DNA from 3 places in the Mesorhizobium shonense genome. Region 1 is predicted to be linked to each of the others. Evidence: predicted binding sites of a transcription regulator. Region 1 holds the regulator's gene; each other region holds the start of a gene.

Region 1 (4,620 bases):
CGGCATCGCCTTCCTGCTGGTGCCGGTGTTCCTGGCTGCCGGCGTGATCTTCTATTTTTCCCTGAACGCGGAGCCCGATCTCTACAGGCCGCAGGCGGCGGTAGCGCTGATGGCGGTCTGTGCGGCCATTTCCCGCTCTTGGCCAAAGACGCATCTTCTCTTCATGGCGGCGCTGTTTTGCGCATTGGGCTTTGTCGCCGCGAAAGTCGAGACATGGCGGACCGCAACGCCGATGCTCGGCTCCGAAATCCAGACGCGGCTGACGGGTCGCGTCGTCATCGCCGAGGAAATGGCCAATGGCCGTGTGCGGCTGACCATCGACCTCATCTCGACCGCGCATCCGACGCTGCGCTACGCGCCGGATCGCGTCAGGCTCTCGGCGCACAGAATTCCGCCCGAGATGAAGGCAGGGTCGCTGGTGACAGGCTATGCCCGGCTCTTGCCGCCGACCGGACCGGTCCGCCCCGAAAGTTATGACTTTTCCTTCGATAGCTATTTTTCCGGCATCGGCGGCAGCGGCTTTTTCCTCGGTGACCCGAAAGTCATTTCGACAACCGATCCGGCCGCTGGGGCGAGCATCACCTCGGCGATCGAGAACGCGCGCGAGGCGATTGCCGGTCACATCAGAAGCACCGTCGGCGGACCCGAAGGCGAGATTGCCGCGGCGCTGATCGTCGGCATTCGCGCCGGCATCCCCGAAGACATCAACGAGGCGATGCGGCGGACCGGAATCTACCACATCATCTCGATCTCGGGCCTGCACATGGCGCTGGTCGCCGGCACGATCATGCTTCTGCTGCGCGGCGCCTTCGCGTTGTTTCCGGATTTCTCTTCGCGGCGCCCGGTGAAGAAATATGCAGCGGCCATCGCGCTTGTCTCGATCGCCGCCTATCTCGTCATCTCCGGCGTGGTGGTCGCCGCCGAGCGAAGCTTCATCATGCTTGCCGTCATGCTGGTTGCCGTGCTGTTCGACCGCGCGGCGCTGACGATGCGCAACCTGGCGATCTCGGCCGTCGCCGTCATCCTTGTGTCGCCACATGAAGTGGTCGGCCCAAGCTTCCAGATGTCGTTCGCCGCAACCGCCGCCCTTGTCGGCGCCTATGCCGGCTGGGCCGACTACCGCGCCAGCAAGGAGAGGGCGCCGCCAGCAAAGCGCTCGTTCCTGCGGTTCCTGTCGCGAAAGCTGGCGGTCGGAGCGGGTGGCGCCGCCATGACGTCGATCATTGCCGGAAGCGCTACGGCGCTGTTTGCCATCTGGCATTTCCAGCGCGTCTCGCCGCTCAGCCTATTGGCCAATCTGGCGATCATGCCGATCGTTTCGTTAATCGTCATGCCGTTTGCCGTCCTAAGCGCGTTGGCGATGCCATTCGGCATCGATGGTCCGTTCCTCTATTTGATGGGCAAGGGCCTGACGGCGATGATCGCGATCTCGGCGTGGATTTCGCAATGGTCGCCAGTCGATGCCGTAGGGCTGATCTCGATCCAGTCGGTGCTGCTGGCAACGATCGCGCTCGTCATCGCGACTATGGCGACCACCTGGCTCAGGCTGGCGGCCGTTCCTTTCGCTCTGGCCAGCCTGTTGACGATCCCGCAGGTGCGCACGCCGGACCTTTTGATCTCCGAGGACGCGCATCTGGTGGCCATGCCGATCGGCGGCGGCGAACTCGCCATCAACCGTGCCCGCTCCAACGAATTCACCACCGACAACTGGAAACGGGCGCTGAAGGCCGAAGCGATCGTGCCGCCGGAGACGTTCGCCAAAGACGCGCTCGACATAGCCGATCCCGTCGACCTGCCGCCAGGTTCGCCGTTCTATTGTACCGGTGATCTCTGCATCGGCCGGCATCCTTCCGGTGCGATCGTCGCGTTGGCGGAAAACCGCAACAGTGCCAGGCCGGCCTGTAGCTTTGCCGACCTCATCGTCATAAACGACGCCACGGCCTATAATCCTTGCCGCGATCCACGGGTTCTCGTCGTCACCAAGCGCCAGCTCGCGCGTGACGGCAGTGCTGCCGTCTTCTTCGACCCGCAATCGGCAACGGCGCGACCAGCCATTCAATATGCAGTCGAAAAGCCCTATCGCCCCTGGCATGAGCAGCGAAGCTATTCGCGCGAGGCGAGGGGCCTGCCGCCTTACAAGCGGCCCGAGAAGCCAGAGGCCAAGCCGCAACCAGCTCAGTAGCGGCGGATCAGCCCGACCAGCTTGCCCTGAACCTTGACGCGATCGGGTCCGAAGATGCGGGTCTCATAGGCCGGGTTGGCGGCCTCGAGCGCGATCGAGGCGCCCTTGCGGCGGAAGCGCTTCAGCGTCGCTTCCTCGTCGTCGACCAGCGCCACCACGATCTCGCCCGGGCTCGCGGTGTTGGCGTTGCGGATGATGACCGTGTCACCGTCGAAGATGCCGGCCTCGATCATCGAGTCGCCCTTGACCTCCAGCGCGTAATGCTCGCCGCCCGCGATCATATCCGGCGGCACTGTGATCGAATGCGTCTGGTGCTGGATGGCGTCGATCGGCACGCCGGCGGCGATGCGGCCCATCACCGGAATGGACACGGCCGAAACGGCATCGTCGTCATTGCTGGGCGTTGGCGCGCGCGAGGGCGCCGCAGGCTTGATCTGCCGGCCGAGATTGCCTTGGCCGCCCTGGATGACGCTCGGAGAAAACTTCCTCGCCGCATTGAGGCCGGGCGCGATCGAATCGGGCAGGCGCAGCACTTCCAGTGCGCGCGCCCTGTTCGGCAGCCGGCGAATGAAGCCGCGCTCTTCCAACGCCGTGATCAGCCGATGGATGCCCGACTTCGAGGCTAGGTCGAGCGCCTCCTTCATCTCGTCGAAAGACGGCGGAATGCCGCTTTCCTTGAGCCGTTCGTGGATGAACATCAGAAGTTCATGTTGTTTGCGCGTCAGCATGGCAGCCCCAACGGGTCCTGAAACCAGAATCAGAAAAACAAACCCAGAACAAACACTATCTGTTCCAGTTGTGTTCCGCAACCGTTTAAAGTTTAGTGAATGTGTTGACGTTTTGTTCAGCGTAACATCAGAACGCTGCATTCGTCGCCGACCTCGGCCGCCGGGGCGAGGGGCTGGCGCACGATCAGGCCGTTGGCGTCGGCCAGCATCTTGAGCATAGAGGAATCCTGGATGCCGAACGGCGTCGCGACCAACTGTCCGGCGTCCTCGCGCACGACGGCCCGCACATAGTCCTGCCTGAGATCGTTGGCGTGCATTGCGGCAGCCAGCCGCGCAGTGCGGATGTCCTGCCGGTAGCTACGGCCGCCGAGACGCGCCAGAAGCGGCTTCAGGAACAATTGCGAGCAGACAAGGCTTGCCACCGGATTGCCGGGCAGGCCGATGCAGCGGATGTTGCCAAGCCGGCCGAACATCAACGGTTTGCCGGGGCGCATGGCGATCTTCCAGAAATCGAGCTGCATGCCTTGGCCGGTCAGCACGTCGTGGATCAGGTCATGATCGCCGACCGACGCGCCACCGAGGGTGACGATGACATCGGCGCCCGCCTCGACGGCCTTTCCGACCAGAGCCGCAATCGCGTCATGGCGGTCGGCAGCGATGCCGAGATCGAGAGCGCGCGCGCCAACCGACTGCGCGGCCGCAACGACGCCATAGGCATTGGACGAGATGATCTGGTCGGGGCCGAGCTCGCTGCCCGGCGGCAGCAATTCGTCGCCGGTGGCGATGATGGCAACCAGCGGTCGGCGCACCACGGTGAGGCTTGGATGGTTGGCCGACGCCGCCAACGAAAGCGCCGCTGGATCGAGCAGGCGGCCTTTTTCGAGCAGCACGTCGCCTTTCAGGAAGTCGAGACCGGCTCGCCGGATGTTGCGTCCTGCGGACGTCGGCTCGGTCACCTCGATCTGGCCGCCGCCGAGGTCGCGGACATTTTCCTGGATGACGATCGTGTCGGCGCCTTCGGGGAGCGGCGCGCCGGTGAAGAGGCGCACGGCCTCGCCCTTGCCGACGATGCCGGTAAAGCCGCGCCCGGCCGGCGCCATGCCGATCACGGAGAGCCGCGCCGGCACCGAGCCCACATCCGCAAAGCGTGCGGCATAGCCGTCCATGGCCGAAGCATTGAAGGGCGGCTGAGTGCGCAGCGCCACCACCGGTTCGGTCAGAGCCCTATCCGCCGCGTCGGCCAACGGTATGCTTTCGCCCGGCAGCGCAGTCGCGCCGGCCAGCAAGCGCTCGAGCGCCTCGGCGACCGGAAGCAGTGCCATCTTAGGATTCTGCCTTGTAATCGCCCGACTTGCCGCCGGTCTTCTCGACCAGCCTGATGCCGGAAATCACCATGGCGCGGTCCGCCGCCTTGGCCATGTCGTAGATGGTGAGGCACGCGACCGACGCCGCGGTCAGCGCCTCCATCTCCACGCCCGTCTTGCCGGTGACGCGGGCAAGCGCGGTCACCTTCAGGCCGGGCAGCGCGCGGTCGGGCTCGATATCGACCGCAACCTTGGTCAGAAGCAACGGGTGGCAGAGCGGAACGAGTTCATGCGTCTTCTTGGCCGCCATGATGCCGGCGATGCGCGCGGTGCCCAGCACGTCACCCTTCTTGGCGTCGCCGGCCAGGATCATCTCCAGCGTTTGCGGCTGCATGGTGACAAAACC
Region 2 (4,620 bases), on a different contig from region 1:
TGGATCGCCGGCGGCAGCATGAAGCCCGAAAACAACCCATCGGAGCGCAGCGCCTCGACCACGACCCCGCGCTCGATGCCGGTGAATATCGTCTCACCCGCACTGCCGAGCGGACGGGCTCGCTTTGCACCCAGCCAGTGGATGCGGCGCCCCGGCATGGTGCGAGCCAGCACGAACATCGGCAGCCAGGCCGGGTTTTCGCGCAGGTCCTTCAGATAGGTCGGTATGCGCACGACCATGCGCCTGAGCAGGCTGCCGTCGCGGGCGATGGCCTCCAGGCTGGCCGCGCCGGAATTGTCTGGGGGAGCAAGATTCATCGGGGGTCCTCATATGCATTGACGTTCGACGAAGCGACGCCCGCCTATCGCTTCGGCATTACCCAATCCCGATTGTCCCGCATGCCGGGATGCTAACCTCGCCTTTATTTTTGTGCAATGCACAATAAAGCAATGAAGACTGAAATCTGCTGCCCGGCTTTCCTCTTGCGGGCGCCTGCATCACTTCGGCGGCGCCACCCAGATCTCGGCATTCAGCCTCCTGGTCGCGAGACCGCGTGCCAAAGCTTCGGCGCTGCGCGCGCTTTTCGCGAGCGCCGCGGCCTGGCGCTTGGTGATGACAAGGCCTTCGGCCAGCGCCCGGTTGCCTGAAAAGACCCGGGCTAGGAACGGCACGCGATTGGCGCGCGCGCGGGAAAAACGCGCCGGCATCGTCTGCTTGGCCGTGTGGGCGGCGACCTCCTCGATCCAGCCTTCGGCCAGCCGCGCGCCTGGCTCGAGCAACAGCAGCCAGTCGCCCTTGGCCTGGCCGATGCCGTCGGCGACGCCGCCGGCCATATAGTGGCAGCCGGCATGCTCTGCGACGTAGTGAGTCTGGTCGGTCGAACCAGTGTCGCAGACGATGACGTCGCGCACCACGCCTTCGACCGCGCCGCCGATCAGCGAGGCGAGCGTGCGGGCAAGACCCTCTTCGTCGTTGCGGGTTTCGATGAGAACGCTGAGCATTCCTAGCCGAATAGCGGAAAGCCGGGCGCGGCGCCAGTTGCGCGTCCCAATCGAAAAAGTTCTTGCTTTGTTCTCATCGACAAAATAGGAATAGTTTCATGAACAGAGCGATTCGACAGCCTGCCGACAGTCCCTGGGAGAGGGCGAAAATGGAACAAATCGTCCGCGCCGATATTGCCGCCTTCGGAGCAGGCAGAGCCGAGATGGCGAATGCCGTGATCGAACAGAGCGGCATGCGCGTTCGCCCCGAGCGCAATCGCGGACGCTCCGCCGGCATCAACCCGTCCGGCCGCTTCGAGCCGGTCAGCCGGCATGTGTTCGACGACGGCTGGAACTCGCTGGAAGATCTGCCGCCGTTCAAGACGGAAGTGCAGGTCGAAAAGCCGCGCACCATCATCACCCGCAACGAGTCGCCGGACATTTCCTTCGACCGTTCGATCAATCCCTATCGCGGCTGCGAGCATGGCTGCGTCTATTGCTTTGCCAGGCCAACGCATTCCTTCATGGGGCTGTCGCCGGGGCTCGATTTCGAGTCCAAGCTGTTCGCCAAGCCGGACGCGGCACGCATGCTGGACAGGGAATTGTCGAAGCCCGGCTACCAGCCGCGCACCATCGCCATCGGCACCAACACCGATCCCTACCAGCCGATCGAGAAGCAGTACCGGATCATGCGCGAGATCCTGGAGGTGCTGGAGGCGCGCGGCCATCCGGTCGGCATCGTCACCAAGTCGGCGCTGGTGACGCGCGACATCGACATCCTGTCGCGCATGGCCGAGCGCGGCCTTGCCAAGGTGGCGCTATCGGTGACGACCCTCGACCGCATGCTGGCGAGAACGATGGAACCCCGTGCGTCGACGCCGACGAAGCGGCTGGAAGCGATAAGGCAGCTTTCGGATGCCGGCATCCCGGCCTCGGTGATGGTGGCGCCGATCATTCCGGGCCTCAACGATCCGGAGATGGAGCGCATCCTCGATTCGGCACGCGCCGCCGGCGCCAGGGAAGCAGGCTATGTCGTACTGCGGCTGCCGCTGGAAGTGGCGCCGATCTTCAAGGACTGGCTCTTGCGGCATTATCCGGACCGCTACCGGCATGTGATGTCGCTGATCCGTTCGATGCGCGACGGCAAGGACTACGATTCGGAATGGGGCAAGCGCATGAAGGGCGCCGGTCCTTATGCCTGGCAGATCGGCCGTCGCTTCGAGATCGCCGCCAAGCGGCTCGGACTCAATGTCGAACGGCGGCAGCTTCGGACCGACCAATTCGTCGCAGGCTCCGGCGCCGGCGAGCAGCTGATGCTGCTTTGACAATTGTGCCGGCCGCAGGAGGCCGGCGCCAAGCAATTCCAGATAAAGCGATTTTTCTCTCTGGAATTGCGATCGATTTCAAGAATCCCGTCCGGCCCTTGTCCCCCGGCCGTGAGACGGTGCCCTCCCGGTCCGACGCCCCATCCGACCCGGAGGGACTTGCGGAGAATCGGAGCCGATGCGAACCTCGCCGCACCATGGCTCGCGCGCGTTCCGATTCTCCGCTTTTGTTCGAAATGGTCGAGAAGCCCGACTTCTCCGTTGAGACGAAGGCGATGGCCGACGGGCTGTGGCCGGTCGCCGGCATGGACGAGGCGGGCCGCGGGCCGCTCGCCGGTCCGGTTGTGGCAGCCGCGGTAGTGCTTGATCCCGCCAACATTCCGGAAGGCCTCGACGACTCCAAGCGCCTCACCCATTTGCAGCGCGAGGCCCTGTTCCTGAAAATCCTGGGCTCGGCGCTCAGCGTTTCGATGGCCTCGATCAGCGCCGAAGGCATCGACAACAGCAACATCTTGAAAGCCAGCCTGGAAGCGATGCGTCGCGCCGCCGCCGGCTTGTCGCTGCAGCCGAAGCTGGCTTTGGCCGACGGCCGCGACGTGCCGCCCGGTCTGCCCTGCGAGGGCCGCGCGCTGATCAAGGGCGACCAGCGCTCGCAGTCGATCGCCGCCGCCTCGATCGTCGCCAAGGTGATGCGCGACCGCATGATGTGCGGCTGCGGCGGCCATCACGAACATTATGGCTTCGAGGTGCATATGGGCTATGCGACGGTCCGGCACCGCACGGCAATCGAGGCGCATGGCCCGGTGGCACGATTGCACCGCGCCTCGTTCGCGCCGTTCAGGCTGGGTGGCGTCGAGGTGCTGGAAGAGGAAGAGAGCTTCGCCGGGCTGGAATAATCTCCCCCCTCGAGGGGGAGATGGCCGGCAGGCAGGGAGGGTCGCCGCGCGTGAAGCGCCAACGCCCTCTTTAATCGTACAAAGCGTCGAGCTCTACGCGCAACGACCCCCTCTGTCGCCTTCGGCGACATCTCCCCCTCGAGGGGGGAGATTATCCGCGCAACAACAAAAAGCCGCCGGGTTGCCCAGGCGGCTTTTTCGATTCCGTAAAGCGAAACTCGTCAGTTCAGCTTGGCCTTCACGTCCTGCAGCGCCGACTTGAAAAGGTCTGCACCGGCCTTGGCGTCGACCTTGGCGGCAAGCAGCGCGCGGGCGGCTTCGACGGCGATGTCGACGGCGCTGGCGCGCACCTCGCCGATCGCTTCGCGCTCGGCCTGGCTGATCTTCTGTTCGGCCAACGCGGTGCGCCGGGCAACATAGTCCTCGGTCTTCTTGTGCGCCTCGGAGGCAAGGAGTTCGGCCTCGCGCTTGGCGGCGGCGACGATGTCGGCGGCCTCCTTCTCGGCTTCCTTGCGCTTCTGCTGGTATTGGCCGAGCAGCTGCTGGGCCTCCTCGCGCAGGCGGCGCGCTTCATCGAGCTCGCTGCTGATCTTGGCCGCACGGGTGTCGAGCGACTTGGCGAGCATGCCCGGCACCTTCAGATAGATGACGGCGCCGATGAAGATGATAAGGGCAATCGTTGCCCAGAGCGTAGCGAGTGATGTGGCGTCCATGATGCGCTCCTCACCGGGTCGCGGATTTGACCGCGGCCGAGATCTCGGCCTTGTCGGTCTTGCCGCCGACCAGCGCCTCGACGATGGCCGACGTGGTGTCCTCGGCGATCGTGCCGACTTCCTTCATGGCCTTGGCCTTGATCGAGGCGATGCTCGCCTCGGCCTCGCCGAGCTTCTTCTCGAGTTCGGCCTCGAGCTTCTTGCGCGTGCTTTCGGCTTCGCTCTTGGCGGCGTCGTTCGCCTGCTGGCCGATCTTGTTGGCGTTGGCCTTGGCTTCCGCCAGCTCCTGCTCATAGGCGGCAACGGCCGCATCGGCCTCACCCTTCAGCCTGGCGGCATGGTCGAGATCCTGGGTGATGCGGTCGTTGCGGACATCGATGATACCGCCGACGCGCGGCATCACAACCCGCTTCAGGAACAGATAGAAGAGCCCGAAGGTGATGACCAGCCACAGGATCTGCGACGGGAAGGTCTCGGCATTGAACGGCGGGAACGTTTCATGCGCCTCGGCAGGCACGGCGGTGCCGGCATGCGTATCGCCTTCGGCCGCAGCCGGCGCGGACTCTTGCGCAAAGGCAGATGTCACGAACATCTCATTCCCCTGTCCATACGGCGGGGCCGCACCATGCGGCCCCTTTCGTCAGCGTGTGCTTCTTACTTGAAGACCAGCAGCAGCGCGATGAGGAGCGAGAAGATGCCCAGAGCT
Region 3 (4,620 bases), on a different contig from region 1:
TATCCGGAAGTCGCGATCGTCGGCGTCAACAAGATGATGGTGCGGCCGGTGTGGGACGGCACGCAGTTCATTCCCCGCAAGATGATGAACCTGTCGTCCAGCTTCGACCATCGCGTCATCGACGGCTGGGATGCCGCGGTGTTCGTGCAGCGTATCAAGGCGTTGCTTGAGACGCCGGCGCTGATCTTCGTGGATTGAGGGGATGGGGTCGATCTCGAACGTTGCGGCGCCGGCATATGGGCTCCCCCTTCTCCCCTTGTGGGAGAAGGGGGAGCCGAAGGCGACGGATGAGGGGTGCTCCAGGGAACGCCAGCGTCTCACTCCGCTGGAACACCCCTCATCCGTCTCGGCGCTATCGCGCCGATCCACCTTCTCCCACAAGGGGAGAAGGGAAAAGCGCGCGGCGGCCTTCGCCGAAAGGAAGCAGTCGTCATGAAAGAGATCTCCTGCAAGCTGCTCGTCATCGGCGCCGGTCCCGGCGGTTATGTCTCAGCCATCCGTGCCGGCCAGCTCGGCGTCGACACGGTGATCGTCGAGGTTGCCAAGCCGGGCGGCACCTGCCTCAATGTCGGCTGCATCCCGTCCAAGGCGCTTATCCACGCCGCGGAGGAGTTCGAGAAGATCGCGCATATGGCCGGCGGCAAGAGCATGCTTGGCATTTCGGTTGCCCCGCCGACACTCGACCTCATGAAAACGATCGCCTGGAAGGATGGTATCGTTAGCCGGCTGAACAGCGGCGTTGCCGGCCTGCTCAAGAAGGCCAGGGTCAAGACCGTGCATGGCTGGGCGACGTTTCGCGACGGCAAGACCGTCGAGGTCGAGACCGAGACCGGGATCCAGGTCATCCGCGCCGAGACGGTGGTGATCGCCACCGGCTCGGCCGCGGTCGAATTGCCGTTCCTGCCTTTCGGCGGTCCGGTCATCTCGTCGACCGAGGCGCTGGCGCTGAGCGAAGTGCCGAAGACGCTTGCCGTGGTCGGCGGCGGCTATATCGGGCTGGAGCTCGGCATGGCCTTTGCCAAGATGGGCTCTCATGTCACCGTGGTCGAAGCGCTGCCGCGCGTGCTTGCGCAGTACGATGCGGAATTGACCAGGCCGGTGCTCAAACGTCTGGGCGAGCTTGGCATCGAGGTGATGACGGAGGCAAAGGCCAAGGGGCTGTCGACCAAGGGCGATGCGCTGCTGGTCGAAGCGACCGACGGCAAGGATGCCAAGGTCGCCGCCGACAAGATCTTGGTCACGGTCGGCCGCAAGCCGCTGACCGATGGCTGGGGGCTGGATCAGATCGATCTGGACATGGCGGGAAAATTCATCCGCATCGACGACCAATGCCGGACCTCGATGCGCGGCATCTATGCCATCGGCGACGTCACCGGCGAGCCGATGCTGGCGCATCGCGCCATGGCGCAGGGCGAGATGGTGGCCGAGATCGTCGCCGGCCACAAAAGAAGCTGGGACAAGCGCGCGATCCCGGCAATCTGCTTCACCGATCCCGAGCTGGTCACGGCCGGCCTGTCACCGGAAGAGGCGAAGGCGCAAGCCGGCGAGATCAAGGTCGGGCAGTTTCCCTTCGCCGCCAACGGCCGCGCCATGACCAAGCAAGGCGAGGACGGCTTCGTGCGCGTCGTCGCCCGCGCCGACAATCATCTGGTGCTCGGTATCCAGGCGGTCGGGCAAGGCGTGTCGGAACTGTCGGCGGCCTTCGGCCTGGCGCTCGAAATGGGCGCGCGGCTGGAGGACATCGCCGGCACCATTCACGCCCATCCGACGCAGGGCGAAGGTTTCCAGGAAGCGGCGCTGAAGGCGCTCGGGCACGCGCTGCATATTTAGGGAATAGACCGCATCCCCGTAACTTCGTCATCCTAGGGCGGAGCAAGGAGCGGAGCGACGCGCGCAGACCCTAGGATCCATGCCGTGTCCTCTGTCGAAAGACGCCACGGATCAGAAGGTGGCGGAACCGTCTGGGATCGAGTAGCCGAAAGGCCGCGATGATAGTTCTGCGCCGCTGGAACACTGTGCCAAGGTAACGGCATGGATCCTAGGGTCTACACTCCGCTTCGCGTCGCTCCGCCCTAGGATGACGAGGTGCGCTCACCCCGCCGCCGCCTGCTCCGCCGCTTCCTCGATCCGCTCCATGTCGTCGTCCGACAGGCCGAAATGATGGCCGATCTCGTGGACCAGCACATGGGTGACGATGTCGCCCAGCGTCTCCTCGTTCTCGGCCCAGTAGTCGAGGATGGCGCGGCGGTAGAGCGTGATGCGGTTCGGCCCCTCGCCGGTCTGCGGGTTCCAGCGCTCGGCGATGCCGCGTCCCTCGAACAGGCCGAGCAGGTCGAAGGGCGTCTCCAGCGACAGGTCGTCCATGATCTCGTCGGTCGGGAAGTCGGCGATCTGGATGACGATCTCGCCGGTGAGCTTGCGGAACTCTTCCGGCAGATGCGCATATGCCTCCAGAGCCAGAAGCTCCATTTCCTCCATCGACGGCGAGAGTTGGTCGTGCCAGGTGCGGGTCTTGTAGATGCGGGCCATGAGGTTTCCTTTGATCCCGGCATATAGGCTTTCGCGCCGATTGAGGCAAATGAGCCGGCTGGCAGGCTTCCCTGAGGGTAAAGAGCGAAGGAATAAATTCCTTTAGACTCCGCTTGACTCTTCGGGGACCCTCTGGAATCTATAGGAACATAACAGGAACAATTGCTGCCGGAAGTGAACGTCATGGCGATGAGCGCCGTGGCGCGGGAAACTGTTTTTGCCCTGCGCCGCCAGATCGCGAAGATCGAGAGAACGCTGCCCGAGCGCCTTGAGGCGCCGGCCGGCAGCACACCCCTCGATGCCGCTCGATCGGACGTCACGATCGTCCGGCGCGGCCTCGCCGTGGCCTCGCCGGATGCCTTCCTGCACACCGGCATCGAGCGCCTCGATACCGCGCTCGGCGGCGGCCTGCCCAAGGCGGCGCTCAGCGAGATCCATGGGCTGGAGACCCGCGATGCCGGTGCCGTCGCCGGCTTTGCGCTGTCGCTCACCAGCCTGATCCTCAGGGAAAAGCCGGGCCTGCCGGTCCTCTGGATCGGCACGGCGGAGATTTTTCGCGAGGCCGGCTTTCCCTATGCCAGGGGGCTGTACGCCCTCTTCGGCATCGCGCCGGAGCAATTGCTGTTCTCCGAAGCGCCGAAGCTCTTGGACGCGCTATGGATCGCCGAGGAGGCGGCGCGCATGACGGCCTTCGCCGCCGTCATCCTCGAGATCCGCGGCAGCCCGCGGCTTCTCGACCTTACCGCGACGCGGCGGCTGCACGCCCGCGCCCAAAACGCCGCCCGCCCGGTGCTTTTGCTGCGCCAGGCCGGCGAGGCCGAGCCCACAGCAGCGCCCGTGCGCCTCATCGTTTCGGCCGCCCCCTCAGCCAGCCGCGAGACGGTCGCCGGCCCGCTCGCCGGCTCGATCGGCCGCCCCGCCTTCACCGTCGATATCGGCAAGAGCCGCACGGCCCTGCCCGGACAATTCACACTGGAGTGGAACCCCGATGAGCACGCTTTTGCAGAAAGAACAGAGAATTCTGTCGCTGTGGTTCCCGTACCTCTGCGCGGAGCGGATCCTGCGCCAGCGTCTGGGGCGGTCCTGGCGTTCGCGGCCGTCGGATCACCTGCCCCCGCCTCACCCACCGCTTGTGATCAGCCATCGCGACAGCAACGCCCAGCGCATCGCAGCCCTCGACGAGCGGGCTGAGGCGCTGAAACTGAAGCGCGGCATGGGCATTGCCGATGCGCGCGCCATGCATCCCTCGATCGACGTGGTGGAAGCCGACGCGGAAGCCGACCGCCGCCTGCTCGAAGGCCTCGCCGACTGGTGCGACCGCTACACGCCGCTGGTGGCGATCGACGGCGAGGACGGGCTGTTCCTCGACGTCACCGGCTGCACGCATCTGTTCGGCGGCGAGCGCGCCATGCAGGACGAGATCCTCACCCGCTTCTTCCAGCAGGGTTTCGATGTCCGCGCCGGCCTCGCCTCGACGCCGGGCGCCGCCTGGGCGGCGGCGCGCTTCCATGGCGACCGCATAATTGCCGGCGGCGAGGAGGAAGCGCTTCTGGCACCCTTGCCGCTTTCGGCGCTGCGCATCGCGCCGGAAACCCGGGCCAGCCTGGAAAGCGTCGGCCTGCGCACGGCGGGCGCGGTGATGGCGGCGCCGCGCGCGCCGCTCGCCCGCCGCTTCGGCGCCACCTTGCTGCTGCGCCTCGACCAGGCGCTCGGCCGCCTCGACGAGGCCGTGTCGCCGCGCCTTCCCGTGGCGCCGCTCTCGGTCGAGCGTCATCTTGCCGAACCGGTCATGCTCACCGACGACATCGAGCGGCTGGTGAGCCGGCTGGCGATCGCCTTGAAGGCCGATCTCGAGCGCCGCGGCGAGGGCGCCAGGGCGCTGGCCCTTCTCCTCTTCCGCGTCGACGGCGCCGTCAGCCGCATCGCCGTCGGCACCTCGCGCCCGATGCGCGAGCCGCAGCTGATCCGAAAACTGTTCCACGAACGGCTGACCGCGCTGGAACAAAACATCGATGCCGGCTTCGGCTTCGATCTCGTGCGGCTGTCGGTGCTTTCGGTTGCCGCTTTCGACATGCTGCAGGGCGATCTTGC

What was found. Region 1 encodes LexA, which represses DNA repair genes until DNA is damaged. Its sites were predicted from a motif close to TGTTCNNNNTGTGTTCNG; they were not measured.
Region 2: ABID26_RS04055 (PA0069 family radical SAM protein) is a predicted target of LexA. The motif match lies at 1,059-1,076, and genes of this name have one in related genera.
Region 3: ABID26_RS30685 (ImuA family protein) is a predicted target of LexA. The motif match lies at 2,673-2,690, and genes of this name have one in related genera.

What each region holds. Positions count from the first base shown of each region.
Region 1 covers NZ_JBEPLM010000003.1:93,901-98,520, forward strand. Annotated here, with positions in the region: gene ABID26_RS09825 (ComEC/Rec2 family competence protein) at 1-2,182, shown strand, start outside; gene lexA (transcriptional repressor LexA) at 2,176-2,910, opposite strand; gene ABID26_RS09835 (molybdopterin molybdotransferase MoeA) at 3,027-4,232, opposite strand; gene moaC (cyclic pyranopterin monophosphate synthase MoaC) at 4,234-4,620, opposite strand, start outside.
Region 2 covers NZ_JBEPLM010000001.1:788,012-792,631, forward strand. Annotated here, with positions in the region: gene ABID26_RS04045 (hypothetical protein) at 1-317, opposite strand, end outside; gene ABID26_RS04050 (glycosyltransferase family 2 protein) at 498-1,001, opposite strand; gene ABID26_RS04055 (PA0069 family radical SAM protein) at 1,151-2,305, shown strand; gene ABID26_RS04060 (ribonuclease HII) at 2,503-3,201, shown strand; gene ABID26_RS04065 (F0F1 ATP synthase subunit B) at 3,423-3,914, opposite strand; gene ABID26_RS04070 (F0F1 ATP synthase subunit B) at 3,925-4,506, opposite strand; gene ABID26_RS04075 (F0F1 ATP synthase subunit C) at 4,569-4,620, opposite strand, start outside.
Region 3 covers NZ_JBEPLM010000017.1:104,890-109,509, forward strand. Annotated here, with positions in the region: gene ABID26_RS30670 (dihydrolipoamide acetyltransferase family protein) at 1-198, shown strand, start outside; gene lpdA (dihydrolipoyl dehydrogenase) at 433-1,830, shown strand; gene ABID26_RS30680 (metallopeptidase family protein) at 2,092-2,529, opposite strand; gene ABID26_RS30685 (ImuA family protein) at 2,713-3,720, shown strand; gene ABID26_RS30690 (DUF6504 family protein) at 3,662-4,620, shown strand, end outside.